DNA from 3 places in the Robertmurraya sp. FSL R5-0851 genome. Region 1 is predicted to be linked to each of the others. Evidence: riboswitches for the same ligand, from Rfam matches in the RefSeq annotation. Region 1 holds a riboswitch; each other region holds the start of a gene.
What was found. A riboswitch is a leader RNA that binds a small molecule or an ion and turns the genes downstream of it on or off. The one in region 1 is predicted to bind glycine.
Positions count from the first base shown of each region.

Region 2: linked by a shared signal. The riboswitch ahead of MKX65_RS08845 (ACT domain-containing protein) and the one ahead of MKX65_RS04535 (amino acid permease) in region 1 are both predicted to bind glycine.
Region 3: linked by a shared signal. The riboswitch ahead of gcvT (glycine cleavage system aminomethyltransferase GcvT) and the one ahead of MKX65_RS04535 (amino acid permease) in region 1 are both predicted to bind glycine.

Region 1 covers NZ_JBBOOE010000001.1:884,002-889,570, forward strand. Annotated here, with positions in the region: gene MKX65_RS04525 (L-dopachrome tautomerase-related protein) at 150-1,247, opposite strand; gene MKX65_RS04530 (hypothetical protein) at 1,522-2,004, shown strand; glycine riboswitch at 2,415-2,491, shown strand; gene MKX65_RS04535 (amino acid permease) at 2,654-4,000, shown strand; gene MKX65_RS04540 (SLC45 family MFS transporter) at 4,318-5,496, shown strand; gene MKX65_RS04545 (NADH-dependent flavin oxidoreductase) at 5,531-5,569, opposite strand, start outside.
Region 2 covers NZ_JBBOOE010000001.1:1,712,913-1,718,481, reverse strand. Annotated here, with positions in the region: gene MKX65_RS08855 (sugar ABC transporter ATP-binding protein) at 1-1,450, opposite strand, end outside; gene MKX65_RS08850 (ABC transporter substrate-binding protein) at 1,538-2,509, opposite strand; glycine riboswitch at 3,025-3,102, shown strand; gene MKX65_RS08845 (ACT domain-containing protein) at 3,194-3,469, shown strand; gene MKX65_RS08840 (PFL family protein) at 3,487-4,848, shown strand; gene MKX65_RS08835 (hypothetical protein) at 4,958-5,569, opposite strand, start outside.
Region 3 covers NZ_JBBOOE010000001.1:3,189,120-3,194,688, forward strand. Annotated here, with positions in the region: gene gcvPB (aminomethyl-transferring glycine dehydrogenase subunit GcvPB) at 1-303, opposite strand, end outside; gene gcvPA (aminomethyl-transferring glycine dehydrogenase subunit GcvPA) at 296-1,642, opposite strand; gene gcvT (glycine cleavage system aminomethyltransferase GcvT) at 1,659-2,771, opposite strand; glycine riboswitch at 2,910-3,001, opposite strand; gene MKX65_RS16460 (DEAD/DEAH box helicase) at 3,170-4,858, shown strand; gene MKX65_RS16465 (YqhG family protein) at 4,836-5,569, shown strand, end outside.

The DNA.
Region 1 (5,569 bases):
ACTCCAGATGCAGCCTCTTGTATGAAAATTAGCTTTTTAGGAACAGCTTAACATTGACAAATAAAACTGTTCCTAAAAACATTTTTTCTGAAATAAAACCGATTAAACCACACCTTGACGTAATGTAAAAATTATTCAACTATTTTTTATTACGAAAAGGTAGAAGCAGGGAATTCATCAATTTTCATACGAAGTAAACTATAAGGTTTCTGTCGCAGGTCTTTTCCATAATGAAACCTTGCCTGCCGGTGTAATTGGTTCACAATAACATATAAGTATTGATCCGGCCCAATTGAAAACGTATCTGGCCATAAAATTCTCGGATCATGAGCGATTGTTTCCATTATGCCATTCGGCAATATCTTTCGAATACTGTTGTTTTCATAGTCTCCGGCATAAATGGTTCCTTTTGCCCCAGTGATCATTCCATCAGACGCACCTTTTTCTCCCCAGTACTCCACCTGATAAGGTAGTTCTATGTCGGGTATCGTTCTGTCTCTTAGAGCTTCTGTTGAGATCGAATACAAATGCCGACTGGTAAGTGGACAGTAAAATAAAATCTTTCCATCGGGAGAAATCGCTATACCATCAGACGCCAATTTAAATGGAGATGTGGATCCATCTTTGTTTCGGTTCATCAAAATTTCACCTTCTACTTTCGGCAAAAAATAAGGGTCGGGTGAAGTTGAATTAGCTCCATTTAACCGTCTAAACGCCTTTCCATTTTCTAAATCTACAACGATAATAGCTCCTGGTCCTTTGGAAGATGAATCCGTTATATAGGCATAACCGGCTTTTCCAACACGAAAATCGAATCGGACATCATTCAGATAAGTTGTTGGAAGGACAACATCTTCTGTAAAGGTATATACTTTTCTTATTGTATTGGTTTTTAAATCAACAGCGACTAATTTTGCCCCTCCTTTAATTGGTTCAGAAAAATTCGGTGCCGCTGTATCTAATACCCAAAGTGTTCCTCTTCCATCCGCAACTACACTTTGGACACTGATAAAAGACATTGTGATATTACCCTGATAACCCAAATTGGTTTCTAAACTAGGATAAGGCTGCAAAGTATCCCCAACAATTTCCGCAACAGTGAATTTAACGTCGTCTCCCCATTTCGGAAAGCAAATGAAAATACGACCGGTTTCTGATACGCTAACACCTGTCGGCATAGCTCCATAAAATTCATAGACTAGTTCTAACTTACCGAAATATTTTTCCATAGGTAACATAGGCTTCATGATGTCCTCCTCAAAAATTTCGCACGGGATATCACCTATATATGATTTAAAATATTTTTAGTGCCTGGTTCATAATGGGCTAAAATTTTTACATATAGTAGATAAGAATGATGAATACGGACATGATGCTAAAATACTGAATAATAATTTCTAATGGATTAGCACTCCTGTTTCACCACAGAGTAGATTTGATAAAAGGATTAAAAAAGGAAGTATGATCTATGTGTAAAAAGATGGAAAATAGGGAAGTTTAATAAATAAAAAGGAATAAGATATGATAGGACTTTTTATTGCCATTATTACTTTTAATTTTATTGCCTTTAAAACAGTGAAAAGATTCACTACAAACCAAATTGTGCATATATGGATCTTTACAATTGCTTTTCAGTGTATTTTTGATCTAATTGTTGAATTTAAATATCATGCCTATTGGTATTTTGATAAGCAGGTCGATTGGTTAGGGATGCTTGCTCATACAGTACTTATTCCTCCAGTTAATATGATGTTTCTGAATTGGTTTCCTTTTTATCAATCGGTTTGGAAAAAATTCATTTATATGTTCTTCTGGGTGATTGGAATATTAATTTATGAAACCTTAACCCTGCTGCCTGAACCTTGGGGATATTTCCACTATGGTTGGTGGAGGATTTGGCATGCAGCCATTGTGGACCCGATTTTACTCCTTATATTGTTAGGATACTATAAATGGATTTGTAAATTAGAAATGCAACTATTAGAAAATACCATTCAAAAGTAAAATGCTCTTTTTGAGGGCATTTTTTTTAAGGTTTTCTTAAGGTTCGTCTTTAATAATTACTGAAGTTTACGGCAAAGGATATCCAAAAGGATTAAAGGGGGAGGAAAAATACCGTTAGAAGCTCGTATTATGGCAGTGGCTGATGCCTTTTTAAAAAGGATTGGTAAAACAAATACGAATCTATATCCAAGCAAGAAACTGATCGATCGAATTATCAAAAGGTCGGTTCATAGTGTGTAAAAATAAGATTGATCATCATCTCACAAAAATATTCTTGACCAACGAAAAGAATACTGCTAAAATTACAAATTATCGTAGAATAATAGCTTGAGAGTTTGTTGAAAAAACAAATCTCAGCTGTAAATAATTTAATCAAGCAAGCTATGAATGTTATGGGTCAAACTATAACAGGAGCGGCTTCTGGAGAGATCGCGTATTGCGACGCCGAAGGGTTCACAATCTCAGGCAAAAGGACAGAAGAGTAAAGATACTATTTGGTATGAATGAAAGAGTAAGTAAGTTCTCTTTTTATCATTTAACCATGTGTATTTGTTATTCTGACGTTTTAAGAGATTGGAGGGAACTCCAGTCTCTTTTTTTATGGCTATTATTACTACAATAACAATTGAAAAAAACGGAGGAATATCAAGTGGCACAGCATGAATTAAAAAGGGAACTGAAAAATCGACATGTACAGCTAATCGCAATTGGTGGAACGATTGGTACAGGATTGTTTTTAGGTTCAGGAAAAGCAATTTCATTAGCAGGTCCCTCTATCATCTTAGCTTATTTAATCGTAGGGATAGCAACCTTTTTTGTTATGAGAGCATTAGGGGAGCTTTTGTTATCGAATGCGGGTTATCAATCCTTTACCGATTTTGCAGTCGACTATATTGGACCATGGGCAGGCTTTGTGACAGGATGGACATACTGGTTCTGTTGGATTATGACGGCGATGGCCGATATTATTGCAGTAGGAATGTATGTGCAGTATTGGTTTGACATCCCACAATGGGTACCAGCGCTTATCTGTTTAATCATTTTATTAGGGTTGAATCTTTTAACAGTAAAGCTTTTTGGAGAATTAGAATTTTGGTTTGCGATTATTAAGGTTATCACCATTCTTGCTTTAATTGTGATTGGAGTGGTTTTACTTGTAATTGGATTTAAAACAGACGCAGGAACGGTTTCGATACAAAATTTATGGCAACACGGAGGGTTTTTCCCGAATGGAATTAGCGGCTTTTTATTTTCTTTCCAAATGGTCGTATTTGCTTTTGTTGGAGTAGAGTTGGTTGGTGTATCAGCTGCAGAAACAGCAAATCCAAAGAAAAATATTCCTTCAGCCATTAATAAAATTCCATTAAGAATTCTATTCTTTTATGTGGGTGCTTTAATTGTCCTGCTTAGTATAAATCCATGGAACCAATTGAATGCAGATACAAGTCCCTTTGTTAAGACCTTTACTTTAGTTGGTATTCCCGTTGCGGCCGGGATCATTAACTTTGTCGTATTAACTTCTGCTGCCTCTGCTAGTAATAGTGGATTATTTTCTACCAGTCGAATTATGTTTAACTTAGGACGTCAAAACGGTGGAAGAGGTATGCTTGCAAAGTTAAACAAAAATGCAGTGCCAAGTAATGCATTATTCATTTCAACGGTCATTGTTTCGGTCGGGACACTATTGAGTAAACTGATCCCTGAGCAAGCCTTTGGAATTGTAACGACCATTAGTGCAATTTGTTTCATTTGGGTGTGGAGCATAATTTTAATCTCTCATATTAGATATAAGAAAACTCGTCCAGATCTACATCAAAAATCAATATTTAAAGCTCCATTAACACCTTTTATTAACTATGTCGTACTAGCTCTTTTTGCCTTTATTTTGCTCGTAATGCTAATTTCAGAATCCACACGTGCAGCATTATTGTTAACACCATTATGGTTTGTTTTGTTATTTGGTTTGTATTTCTTTAAAAGAAAGAAATCGGTGTAATAGTGTAAGACACTTTGTCAGGAGAGGCAAGGTGTTTTCTTTTTTTTAGGCTCTTTTCTAAAACATTGTTGCTATAAACACACCTTTAGGAAATTAACTATATGTTTAGACAGCAATCAAAATTTTTTCATCCTTAGAAAAGAGCTACTCTTCAAATAGACCAATAAACCCAGCGTTATACCAAAAACAACAATCTTTACGAAACCAGCCTTTTTTTATATATAAAAGTAGAACAAGCAATTGTTCATAAAACTCAACATAGGATAATAGCATTATGTTCTCTAAAAAGATTTTCTTGAAGGTGTAGGGGGGGCACGATGAAAAAGACATGGTTGTTAGGCTTTGGGTTTTTTAGCATTAGTATCGGTTGGTCGCTGTATAACGGATTTGTACCATTTTTTCTTGAAAATTATTTAGCGAGCACGGCACTGATTGGTTTTTTAATGACCATTGATAACTATATTGCTTTATTTTTACAGCCTTATATTGGGCAACGCAGTGATCGGACGAATACAACCTATGGCAGACGAATGCCTTACTTACTTGTGGGAATCCCTCTAGCTGCTTTGTTTTTTGCACTAATTCCATTTCACAATAGTCTTTTAACTTTAATTATTTTTATGTTGTGCATGAACCTGTCGATGGCTATATTTAGATCTCCAACCATCGCTCTCATGCCAGATATCACACCAGAATACCAGCGAACAAAAGCAAATGGAATTATTAATTTTATGGGTGGCGTTGGTGCCATATTGGCATTTAGTGTGGGCTCTTATTTGTTTAGTGTGAATGAATCCACGCCTTTTTTAGCTGTTAGCGTCATATTTTTGGTAGCATTATGGGTTTTGTACAAAAACATTATTGAAAGACGGGATGCCCTCTTCTATTCAGTTACAACTGCACCGAAGCTCAGCTATAAAAGTGAGTTAAATCGTCCAACGATCATTTTATTAGCGGCAATCTTTTTCTGGTTTATTGCGATACAAGGGATGGAAGCCTTGTTTACTTTATACGGAGTAAGTGAACTAGGCTTAACCAAAACCGCATCTGCCTTTTCATTAGCCTTCTTTTCATTAAGCTTTGTTTTGTCGGCCATTCCTTCGGGGTTGCTGGGGGCTAAGTATGGAAAGAAAAGAATGATTATCATAGGAATAATGGGTTTGATTTTTGTGTTTTTATTGTTAACTACTGTTCAAACCGTTCTATTTCTTCGGATCCTTTTATTCGCGGGTGGAGTTTTTTGGGCCTGTATTAATATTAATGCTTATCCATATATTGTCTCGACAGGTAGCGAACATAGTTATGGAACTAGAACGGGTTTATATTATTTAGTTTCTTCGCTGTCGGCCATTATTTCACCACCCATATTAGGGGTCTTTATTGATCTCTTTGGTTTTGGAATTTTGTTTTATGCTGCTGCGGGAAGTATGGTGGTTGCGTTGGTTTGTATGTTGAAAGTGAAGAAGTCGGATAAACATATTGGTTTTGAAAGATAAGAGCTCTTGAACAAGTCAAGAGCTCTTTAATAAATTACACACCTGGAAACCAACCAGGGCTATTGATAATGGC
Region 2 (5,569 bases), 830 kb from region 1:
CACTCACTCCAAGAATTTCGGGTAATTCAGAAGAAATCATCAATACAGCAAGCCCTTTCTCAGCTAGTTGATTAATAATTTTATGAATCTCTGTTTTCGCACCTATATCTACCCCACGTGTTGGCTCGTCGAGTAACAATACTTTTGGACCAATAGAAAGCCATTTTGCAATAACGACTTTTTGCTGATTTCCACCGCTAAGGCCCATTACGTTATGTTCTTTAGATGCCGTTCTGACTCCAAGTTCCTCAATATAACGATCCGCTTCACGGTTGATTTTCTTGTACTGCAAGAACTTAAATTTACGGTACATAGGAAACTGTACCATCATGATATTTTCTTTAACAGATAGATTGGGTAATAAACCCTGTTCTTTCCTGCTTTCAGGTACATGGGCTATTCCTAGCTTTATTGCATCAATTGGATTTTTTATTTGAACCAAGTTACCTTCTATGATGATTTCGCCCTCAGACAATTCTGATAATCCAAAGATGGTTCTTACAAGCTCTGTTCGACCAGCTCCAACAAGTCCTGCTAAACCAACAATTTCCCCAGGATAAATTTTCAAAGAGACATTTTTCACGATCTTTTTGTCTGAGACACCTTTCAACTCGAGTACTGGTTGATTCTTCGTTCCTATATTATTTTCCTTTCTCTCTCTTACAAACAGCTCATTTAATTCTCGTCCTACCATAAGTTTTACTAGGTGCGTAGGATTTGTTTCAGATATTGGACCGCTTGTGACCAATCGACCGTCTCGAAGTACGGTAAAACGATTGGAAATTTTAAAAATTTCATCCATTCGGTGGGAAATATAAACAATCGCAACACCTTTTCTTTTTAATTCATCTATGATTGTAAAAAGCTTCTCTATTTCTTTGTCTGTTAAAGAGGCGGTTGGTTCATCCATGATTAATATTTCTGAGTTAAGTGATAGTGCACGAGCTATTTCTACCATTTGTTGTTGAGCGACACTTAATGAACTAACATCTGCTCGAGGATCCAATGTAGAACCAATCGATGTTAAAATTTTCTCTGCCTTCTCATAAATATCATTCCAGCTGATTAAACCCATTCTATTTTTCTTTAAACTGGTACCCATTAATATATTTTCTCCAATCGATAAGTTGGGAGATAAGCTTATCTCTTGATGAATCACACTAATGCCTTTACTTCTAGCATCCATGGGATGATTCCACCGCACTTCTTCACCTTTATAGACGATCGATCCACCATCCGGCTGGTACACACCTGCCATTATTTTCATTAAAGTAGATTTCCCTGCACCATTCTCACCCATTAATGCATGAACTTCCCCTTTAAAAAGATCAATTTCAACATTATGTAACACCTTCACACCAGAAAACTGCTTTGATACGTCCTTCATACTCATAATAGGTTGTATATTTATAGATTGATGCTTCGTTTGTTGCTCTTTCGTTACATTCATTCCTGCCCCTCCTTACTTTACATTTGGTGTAAACATAGTGCTCGATATTGAGCACTATGTTTATCTTTTCATTCCGAGGGGTATGGATTACCACCCACTATATGAATCAACATTTTCTTGAGTAATGAATTCAGTAGGGATAAGAACTTCTGAGTCAACTTTCTCTCCATCTATTATTTTTAATGCTAAAGCTACACCATCAATTACCATTTGATTAGGGAACTGTGCTGAAGTTCCGGCAAAGCTACCACCTTTATTTAGTGCATCAACAGCAGCTGGAGCACCATCAACACTTACGAGGAAGAACTCATCTTCTCTACCAGCTTGTTCTTGAGCAATTTGTACTCCAACCGCTTCTTCGTCGTTGATCGTGAAAACGGCATCAATTTTCTTATTTGCAGATAATATTCCTTCCATTACAGTTAGCGCCTTCTCACGGTTACCTTCACCGTTTTGGTTAGCAACCACTTTAATGTCAGGATATTTGCTTATCACTTCATTAAAGCCCTTAATTCGGTCTGTAACCGCTGATACAGGAGGTCCATCAATAATGACAATATTTCCTTTTTCATTCAATTGCTCTACTAGGTACTCAGCAGCTAATCTCCCCGCTTGAACATTATCTGACATCACCACTGTATCGATTCCACCTTCTGCAAAACCGTCAAGAGCAACAACCGGAATTCCTGCTGCTTTTGCTTGACTAACTGCACCTGCAATTCCAGCTGAATCAAATGGACTTAATAAAATAAGATCCACTTTCTTTGTAATAAAGTCTTCAATTTGAGCCGTTTGCTTTGCCAGATCATGATCGGCACTCACTGTAATGACTTCAGCATCATACTTAGCAGCAACTTCTTCAGCTCCTTTGGACATGGCTACGAAGAATGGATTCCCCAAAGTTGGAACCGTCAACCCGATCTTCAGTTGCTTTTCTTTATCTTCAGTATTATTTTCATCCGTAGCATTCGTAGAAGAACTCTCTCCACTGCTACAAGCATTTAATAAAGTTAAAAGTAATACGAATAATATAATGTGAAATCTCTTCATAATTTTCATGGTATCAAAACCTCCAAATAATAATTTCCTAGAATAATAGTCGTTTTTTTAAAATACTTGAAAAAAAGTCTGTTTTGCCATACCATAAAAATGAGTTCTAAAATTCTATATAATTTTAGGCATACTCAAATAGAGGTATGATTTAGGGGTTTTTTCCATTTGGCCGTGGGTCCCCCTGAATCGTACTTTTTTCTTGCTTTTTTCTGTAAAGTAAAATAAAAATTCACTATCTAATAGATTTTCCTTTATTATGTATAAGCCTCACCTCCAAAAATAGAGCGCTTTCATAAATCATTTGCATTCATTCATAAACGTGGATGTTTTTGATCGTTTATGCTCATTTTTGATTATATGTTCTTTTTTACCATTTTTCAATAACAATTTTCAGAAAAGTCAAAATTGATATAGTCTTTTTTTATTTTTCTCAAATTTTAATTGACTGAATTATTATTTATTGATAATATCTAACTTAATTCAATACAGCCGCCATGATGGTAGTGGATCAAACTATTACCGGAGCAGCTTCTGGAGAGACCGTATGCATACGGCGCCGAAGGATTCACAATCTCAGGCAAAAGGACAGAAGAGAATGTTTGCATAATAATATTTTTGCACACTCTTCTTACCCGAGATTGGAGATACTCCAATCTTTTTTTATTTCAAAAAAATAATGAGGTGGAACAAATGGAAAGAAGACGTGCAGTGGTAAGTGTGATCGGAAAGGACAAGGTTGGCATTATTTCTAAAGTAACAACGATTCTTGCTGATAATAACATGAATATTTTGGATATCAGCCAAACTATTTTACAAGACTTTTTTACGATGATGATGATTATTGATGTGACCGGTAACGAAAATTTGTCACAACTCCGTGACCAACTGGATTTAGTTGGGGAGGAAATGGACTTAAAAATAAACATTCAGCTTGAAGAGATTTTTCAAGCGATGCACAGAATTTAGTTAGGTGGGGACAGACTATGACAATTGCAATGGATGAAATCCTTCAAACTATACGAATGGTTCAGATGGAAAACCTAGATATTCGAACCGTAACAATGGGAATCAGTCTCCGTGATTGTGCGGATTCCGATTTCCATAAAATGCAGCAAAATGTATTTCATAAAATTACTACTTATGCTAAGGATTTAACGAAAGTAGCAGTAGAAACAGAAAAAGAATTTGGCGTGCCGATTATTAATAAGCGTATATCTATTACGCCCATTGCTGAAATCCTAGGAAACGCAACCGTTGAACAAACGGTAGAGCTTGCAAAAACACTTGATCTAGCGGCAAAGCAATTAGGTGTGGATTTTATCGGAGGATTCTCTGCCCTAGTTCACAAAGGTTTTTCTAAAGGTGATGAGACCTTACTTAAAGCCTTGCCAGAAGCACTTAGTGTAACAGAAAGAGTTTGCGCCTCTGTTTCAGTGGCGACTACTCGTACCGGTATTAATATGGATGCGGTTAAGCAATTAGGTTTTGTTATCAAAGAAGCAGCCGAGCGGACAAAGGATCAAAATGGAATTGCTTGTGCTAAGCTCGTTGTGTTTTGTAATCCTGTTGAAGATAATCCATTTATGGCTGGAGCTTTTCATGGAGCTGGAGAAGGCGAAGCGGTTATTAACGTTGGTGTTAGTGGCCCTGGTGTCGTATTGAACGCGTTAAAAAAACACCCACATGCTGACCTTGGAGAAGTATCTGATATTATCAAAAAAACAGCGTTCAAAATTACACGTGCAGGTGAGCTTATTGGTAGAGTGGTAGCCGAGAGGCTCGATATTCCGTTTGGGATTATGGACCTCTCTTTGGCTCCTACCAATGCCATTAATGATAGTGTTGCAGAAATCTTAGAGGAAATTGGCCTTGAGCGCGTGGGTACTCATGGAACAATCGCAGCCTTGGCCCTCATGAATGACGCGGTGAAAAAAGGTGGAGCCATGGCCAGTTCTTATGTTGGTGGATTAAGTGGAGCTTTTATTCCGGTCAGTGAAGATAATGGAATGATTCGAGGAATTATCGACGGTGCTTTAAGTTTATCAAAACTTGAAGCAATGACATGCGTCTGTTCAGTTGGACTTGATATGATTGCTATAACAGGAGATGTTACGCCTGCTACCCTATCCGCAATGATTGCAGATGAAGCAGCTATCGGAATGATAAACAAAAAAACAACAGCAGTAAGGGTCATCCCTGTACCTGGAAAGCAAGAAGGAGAAATGGTTGAATTTGGAGGACTACTTGGGAGAGCACCCGTTATGGGGGTAAATCCATTCAGCTCACAGAATATGATTAATCGCGGCGGAAGAATTCCCGCACCCCTACAAGCACTGATTAATTAATTTTAGAATTAAGAAAAAAACAGTGTTTTCAAATTTTCCATACGTCGAGATTCTCTACTAGAAAAAATCCCACCTTCCTATATAGAAGGTGGATTTTTTCATTATGTTCCTATTGAAGGACTTCTTCTCCTTGAAATATCCGATAGGCTGGAACGATGGTGTCGGAGACTATTTCTTTTCCTTTTTCACGAATGAAGTCCAGTTTATAGTAGGAGTCAAATCGTTGGCTGATTTCTGTTTTCACGAGCTCGGGCGGAGTGACAACGATAAATTGGAACTTTAACTTATCGGCAACTGCAAAGATTGGGTCAAGGACATGTGTGGATGCAGCTTGTCCGAACGGATTATCGCAGACTAAAGGAACCCAGCTTTGATCGGTTTCGCTTTTAACTGATAATAACATCATCATCATCACCATGCGAGCTGATAACTTTTGTCCACCACTGCCATCCGATTTTGTCTTAGAACCTTGATTAATGGTCTGCCAAGTGGAGTAATGCTCTCTTTGCGGTTTCCCATACATAAAGGCATTATCCGTTCTCATATTATAGACAAGTAGCTCAGGATATCGATTTCTCAGTGATACAAACAAAATTTGCTCGTCACTAATAAGCTGTTTAATTTCCTGGTCTAATAATCGATTATGATCATCAATCATATCAAATTGCTTTGTAATTTTATTTATCGCTGAAACAAAGTGCTGCTTTAATAACGGTTCAAT
Region 3 (5,569 bases), 2.3 Mb from region 1:
AATATGAGCAAAGCCAGCGATACGAGCGACGTTTTCGTTGATCTTTGGATTGTATTTCATCGTACAAGATCCAAGAGGATAAAAACCAGAGTCCACTCCATGATTTCTTTTTGAAAGAGCGGTGTAATGACGCATGATATCAAGCTCAGAAACCTCAGGTAAATTTGGTTCTTCAGCTCGCAAATATTCAGCTGGAATCAAATCATCTAAGTTTACCTCAGGGATATCCATCTCCGGGAGACTATACCCTACTCGGCCAGAGGTACTTAATTCAAAAATGAGCGCTTGGTCTTCCTTATGCATGATAATCCCCCATTCTATCAACAAACAGATCTATTTCTTCTTTTGTACGTAGTTCAGTCACTGCCACGAGCATGTGATTCTTTAACTCTGGATAATCACGACCGAGATCGTAACCTCCAATGATTCCTTCCTTTAATAGCTGTTGGTTTACTTCTTTCACAGGCTTATTTAAGACAACTACAAATTCATTAAAACATGGTCCATTAAAGGCAATGGTGAATCCTTTATTTTCAAATGCTTTCTTTGCATAGTGAGCTCTTTGGATATTGCTCACAGCCATCTCTTTGACGCCTTTTTTCCCTAAAGCCGTCATAGCTACCGAAGCAGCTAAAGCATTCAACGCTTGGTTTGAGCAAATATTAGATGTTGCCTTGTCACGTCGGATATGTTGTTCTCTTGCTTGAAGCGTTAAAACAAACCCTCTTCTTCCTTGATCATCTTTTGTTTGACCAACAAGACGACCAGGAATTTTACGAACCAATTTATTCGTTACAGCAAAATAACCGCAATGTGGTCCACCAAATGAAGTTGGAATTCCAAACGGCTGTGCATCTCCCGCTACAATATCAGCAACAAAGGCTCCCGGAGGTGTTAATGCACCAAGGGACAAAGGATTACTTGATACGACAAACATTGCTTTGTTCGCGTGAATGATTTCCTCGAGTTCTTTCATCGGCTCGATTCTTCCAAAGAAGTTTGGATACTGTACGATAACGGCTGCAATATCATCACCCATTTCGCTCTTTAACGCCTCTAAATCAGTAACACCATCTTGGTATGGAATCTCTACGACTTCTACGTATTGTCCTTTTGCATACGTCTTGACTACATCCTTTGTTTCCGGATGTACTGTACTAGAGAGAAGCACCTTTTTACGCTTCGTATGACCAGAGCTTAGCATCGCCGCTTCTGCCAAAGCGGTACCACCGTCATACATCGAAGAGTTAGCTACGTCCATACCTGTTAATTCACAAATCATTGTTTGAAATTCAAAGATCGCCTGTAACTCACCTTGTGAAATTTCTGGTTGATAAGGTGTATAGGCTGTGTAAAATTCTGAACGTGAAAGAACATGATCCACAATGACAGGCATGTAATGATCATACACACCAGCTCCTAAAAAGGAAGTATGTGAGCGTAAGTCGGCATTTTTAGAAGCCAAAAGAGTTAATTCTTTTAATAAGGCTGTCTCCGATTTAGCTTTTTTAATATTATATTCTCCCTTAAACTGTACACTTTCTGGAATATCGTTAAAAAGCTCCTGAACATCGGAAATTCCGATTTCTTCTAGCATGGCTTTTTTATCGGTTTCTGTCATTGGTAAGTAGCGATGCTTCATGACGTTTGTTCCTCCCTTATTTCTTTTCCCTTTTATAAAATGGTGTTGGTATCACTTTCACCTTCAAGCGTTTCCCACGAATCTCAATGGTTAGCTCCGACTCTGCAGATACGACTGTTGAATCCACTAACGCTAAGCCAATGTTTCTTTTCAACGTAGGTGATTGTGTTCCAGTTGTTACTTCTCCTACGAGTTGTTCACCCACATACACCGGATAACCATGTCTTGGTATGCCTCTGTCAATCATTTCAATGCCTATTAGTTTACGAGGGATTCCAGCTTCCTTTTGCTGCTTTAAAGCTTGCTTTCCAATAAAATCTACTTCCTTATTAACTTTCACAGCGAAACCAATACCAGCTTCTAACGGAGAAATCGTGGAAGAAAGCTCCTGACCATAAAGGGCCAAATTAGCTTCGAAGCGAAGGGTATCACGAGCGCCTAAGCCACAAGGAAGAACGCCGTCTTCTTTACCTGCCTCAAGAATGGTTTCCCATAGGAAAGTCGCATCTTCACTCTTACAGTACACCTCAAAGCCATCTTCTCCGGTATACCCTGTTCTGGAAACAAGTGCCTCTTTTCCTCCGATGGATACTTTCTCTTGAAATTTAAAATATCCAATTGTCGAAAGGTCAGCTGTATCAACTAGCTTCTGAAGAACCTGTTCGGCAAGCGGGCCTTGAAGAGCTAGCTGGCCCATTTGTTCAGAAAGATTCAAAAGCGTTACATCCCCTTCAACACGATCGTTTAACCATGTAAAATCTTTTTCAATATTTGAAGCATTTACAACAAGCAGATAATGGTCGTGATTCAGTTTATAGATGAGAAGATCGTCGACCGTACCACCATTCTCGTAGCACATAGCAGTATATTGTGCATCACCTATTTGCAGCTTCGATACATCATTCGTCATCATTTTTTGGAGGTAGGCCAAACTGTCTGTCCCTTTCACTTCAATTTCTCCCATATGAGAAACATCGAACAATCCTGCCTTCGTTCTTACAGCCTCATGCTCTTCTTTAATGCTTGAAAATTGAACTGGCAGTTCCCATCCTCCAAAGTCAATGGTTTTCCCACCATATTGTTGATACACGTCAAAAAGCGGTGTTCTTTTTAGTTGCGCCACTATCATTTCCCCCTTTTCAAATCATAAAAAAAGGACAGAGACCCCCCTCTTTACTTAAGAAAGGTCTCTGTCCTGGCACCTGAAAGTTTACCGTTTGGCTGTCCCCTTTGGTGGCTTCAAATGATGAAGCGCTCTCCAGAGCTGCGTCAAACAAGAGTTCTTTTGCCTGAGAGATTCACAAATTTTTGTTTGCTCCTTCGGCGCTACTTAGAAGTAGTCTCTCCCCTTGTTCTCATTCGCATTATAAAATTTCCCAATTTGGATCATACTAAGCTGTACTATAGAACATTCGTCAAAATAAACTATAATGTGACAAATTTCAAAACTTTTAAGATATTATCATCCTACCATTTCGAAACCCATACGGCAATATATTTATCGATCAAAAAAGGGAGTTGTTTTTAATGACGGTAGAGATTGAGTTTGATTCTTCTTGGCAGGAGGGACTGGTAGAGAAAATTACAAATGACGGCCCTTGGGGGAACTTTGAGTTATATAAGCTAGCGGTAGAGGTAGAAAAACATACGGTTATTGATAATTTTGAGGGATTACAAGCTCCCAAACATCTCCCTAATTTAACACCGCTACCTCATCAGCTAGAAGTTGCCAAGCAAGTTGTTGAAAGTATGAACGGAAAAGCCATCCTTGCAGATGAAGTAGGTTTGGGGAAAACGATCGAAGCAGGGCTTATTTTAAAAGAATACATGATTAGAGGTCTTGTAAAAAAAGTCCTCATTCTTGTTCCCGCCTCCCTTGTTACCCAATGGTCATATGAATTAACAAGTAAATTTTATATTCCGGCAGTTGCACAACGTAAAAGCTATGTGTGGGAACAGTGTGATGTAGTTGTATCTTCCATCGATACAGCTAAACGTGCTCCACATCGAGAAATCATTCTCTCTCAAGATTATGATCTGATTATTATTGATGAAGCACATAAATTAAAAAACAATAAAACAAAAAACTATGAATTTGTACAAAGCTTAAAGAAAAAATTCTGTTTACTTCTAACAGCAACCCCTATTCAAAATCGAGTTGGTGAGATTTTCAACCTTGTCTCTCTCTTAAAACCTGGTCATCTAGGAAATGAATCTGTGTTTAATGAAAAATATAAGAAGGATTCCCGCGATATTAACGATAATGAACATTTAAAAGAGCTTGTAAATAAAGTGATGATTAGAAATCGTCGAGCAGACACAGGTATTGAATGGACGAAAAGACAAGTTGAAACCATTCCTATTGAGCTTACTAAGGAAGAGCAGGATTTGTATGATTCTGTTACTGAACTACGATCAGAGGGAGACTGGACAACGACATCCGCTTTCTCAGTCATGACTCTTCAAAGAGAAGCATGCAGTAGTAGAGAGGCAGTGTTTTTCACATTAAAGAATATGCTTGAAAAGAAAGAAAACCCCTCGAAGGAATATCAGGATCAAATCACATATTTAATCGAGAAGGTAAACGCCGTTCATACGAATTCGAAGGCCGTCAAAGCTCTAGAATTGATTCAACAAGTAAATGATAAAGTCATTATTTTTACCGAATATCGAGCCACTCAGCTCTATCTTCAATGGTATCTAAAGCAAAATGGAATCAGTTCCGTACCCTTCCGTGGTGGATTTAAAAGAGGCAAAAAAGACTGGATGAGACAGCTTTTTGAAAACAATGTACAGGTCCTTATTGCAACCGAAGCAGGAGGAGAAGGAATTAATCTTCAGTTCTGTAATCATATCATTAATTTTGATCTACCTTGGAATCCAATGAGATTAGAGCAACGTATCGGGAGAATTCATCGCCTAGGTCAAGAAAAAGACGTAATGATTTATAATTTTGCAACTAAAGGAACTGTGGAAGAACATGTTCTAAAGCTACTACATGAAAAAATTAATTTATTTGAAAAAGTAATTGGTGATCTCGATGATATTCTGACTCGGTTAGAGTTTGGTAGCTTTGAGGATCATCTATCAGATATATTCGGAAACTCCACCTCTGAAGGGGAAATGCGAATAAAAATGGACAATCTAGCTTCCATGATTCAATTTGCTGAAGAAGTAAAGGATGGTGATTATCGTGCAGCAACAGGAAATTCATAATTTTTTGGTGAAGTATTTTACTGCTAACCAATGTGAAATACTCGTAAATACCGGTTCATATATAACCGTACAATTAACAGTTGAATTAGATAAGGAATTGATGAATCGTCCGTTTTACTGGCATTACTTAGAAAAAACAGGTGGAGTTCCAAACCCTATGAAACTTACGCTTATTACGGATCAAAAAAAGACACCTGAAGATATTAAAGGCGAGGTCATCCATTTTGGCTCGCCAAGACTTCATCAAATATTTCATTCAACTAAAAACCTTGCTGGATATATTCGGCTTTATGAAGATCATCAAGCAACCATGGGTCAACAAGTACCATTACGTCCTTGGTTAGGTATGAACGTAAAAATCTCCTATCAATGTGACCGTAAAAGAGACGTCTTTCGGTCGATAGGTCTACAATTAATTAATGGTCAACTAGTCGAGAACTTTCACAATGAACTGTTAAAATTACAATTAGCTCGCAAAATACCTGACTACTCCTTTACCTTATCACCACTTATTATGCCGAATAGTGGGGTAACACGAATTCAGAATATGATTCGTTCAAACATTCTTGAAGAAGATCATTCATGGGCAAACGATGCTAGAGAACGCTGGTCAAAAGACATGAAATTGCTGGAGCATTTTTATGAAGAAGCGGAGGAAAAAGGAGAAAGCTATGAAAATGAAAAACGAGCCTTACAGGAGCAATACGAACC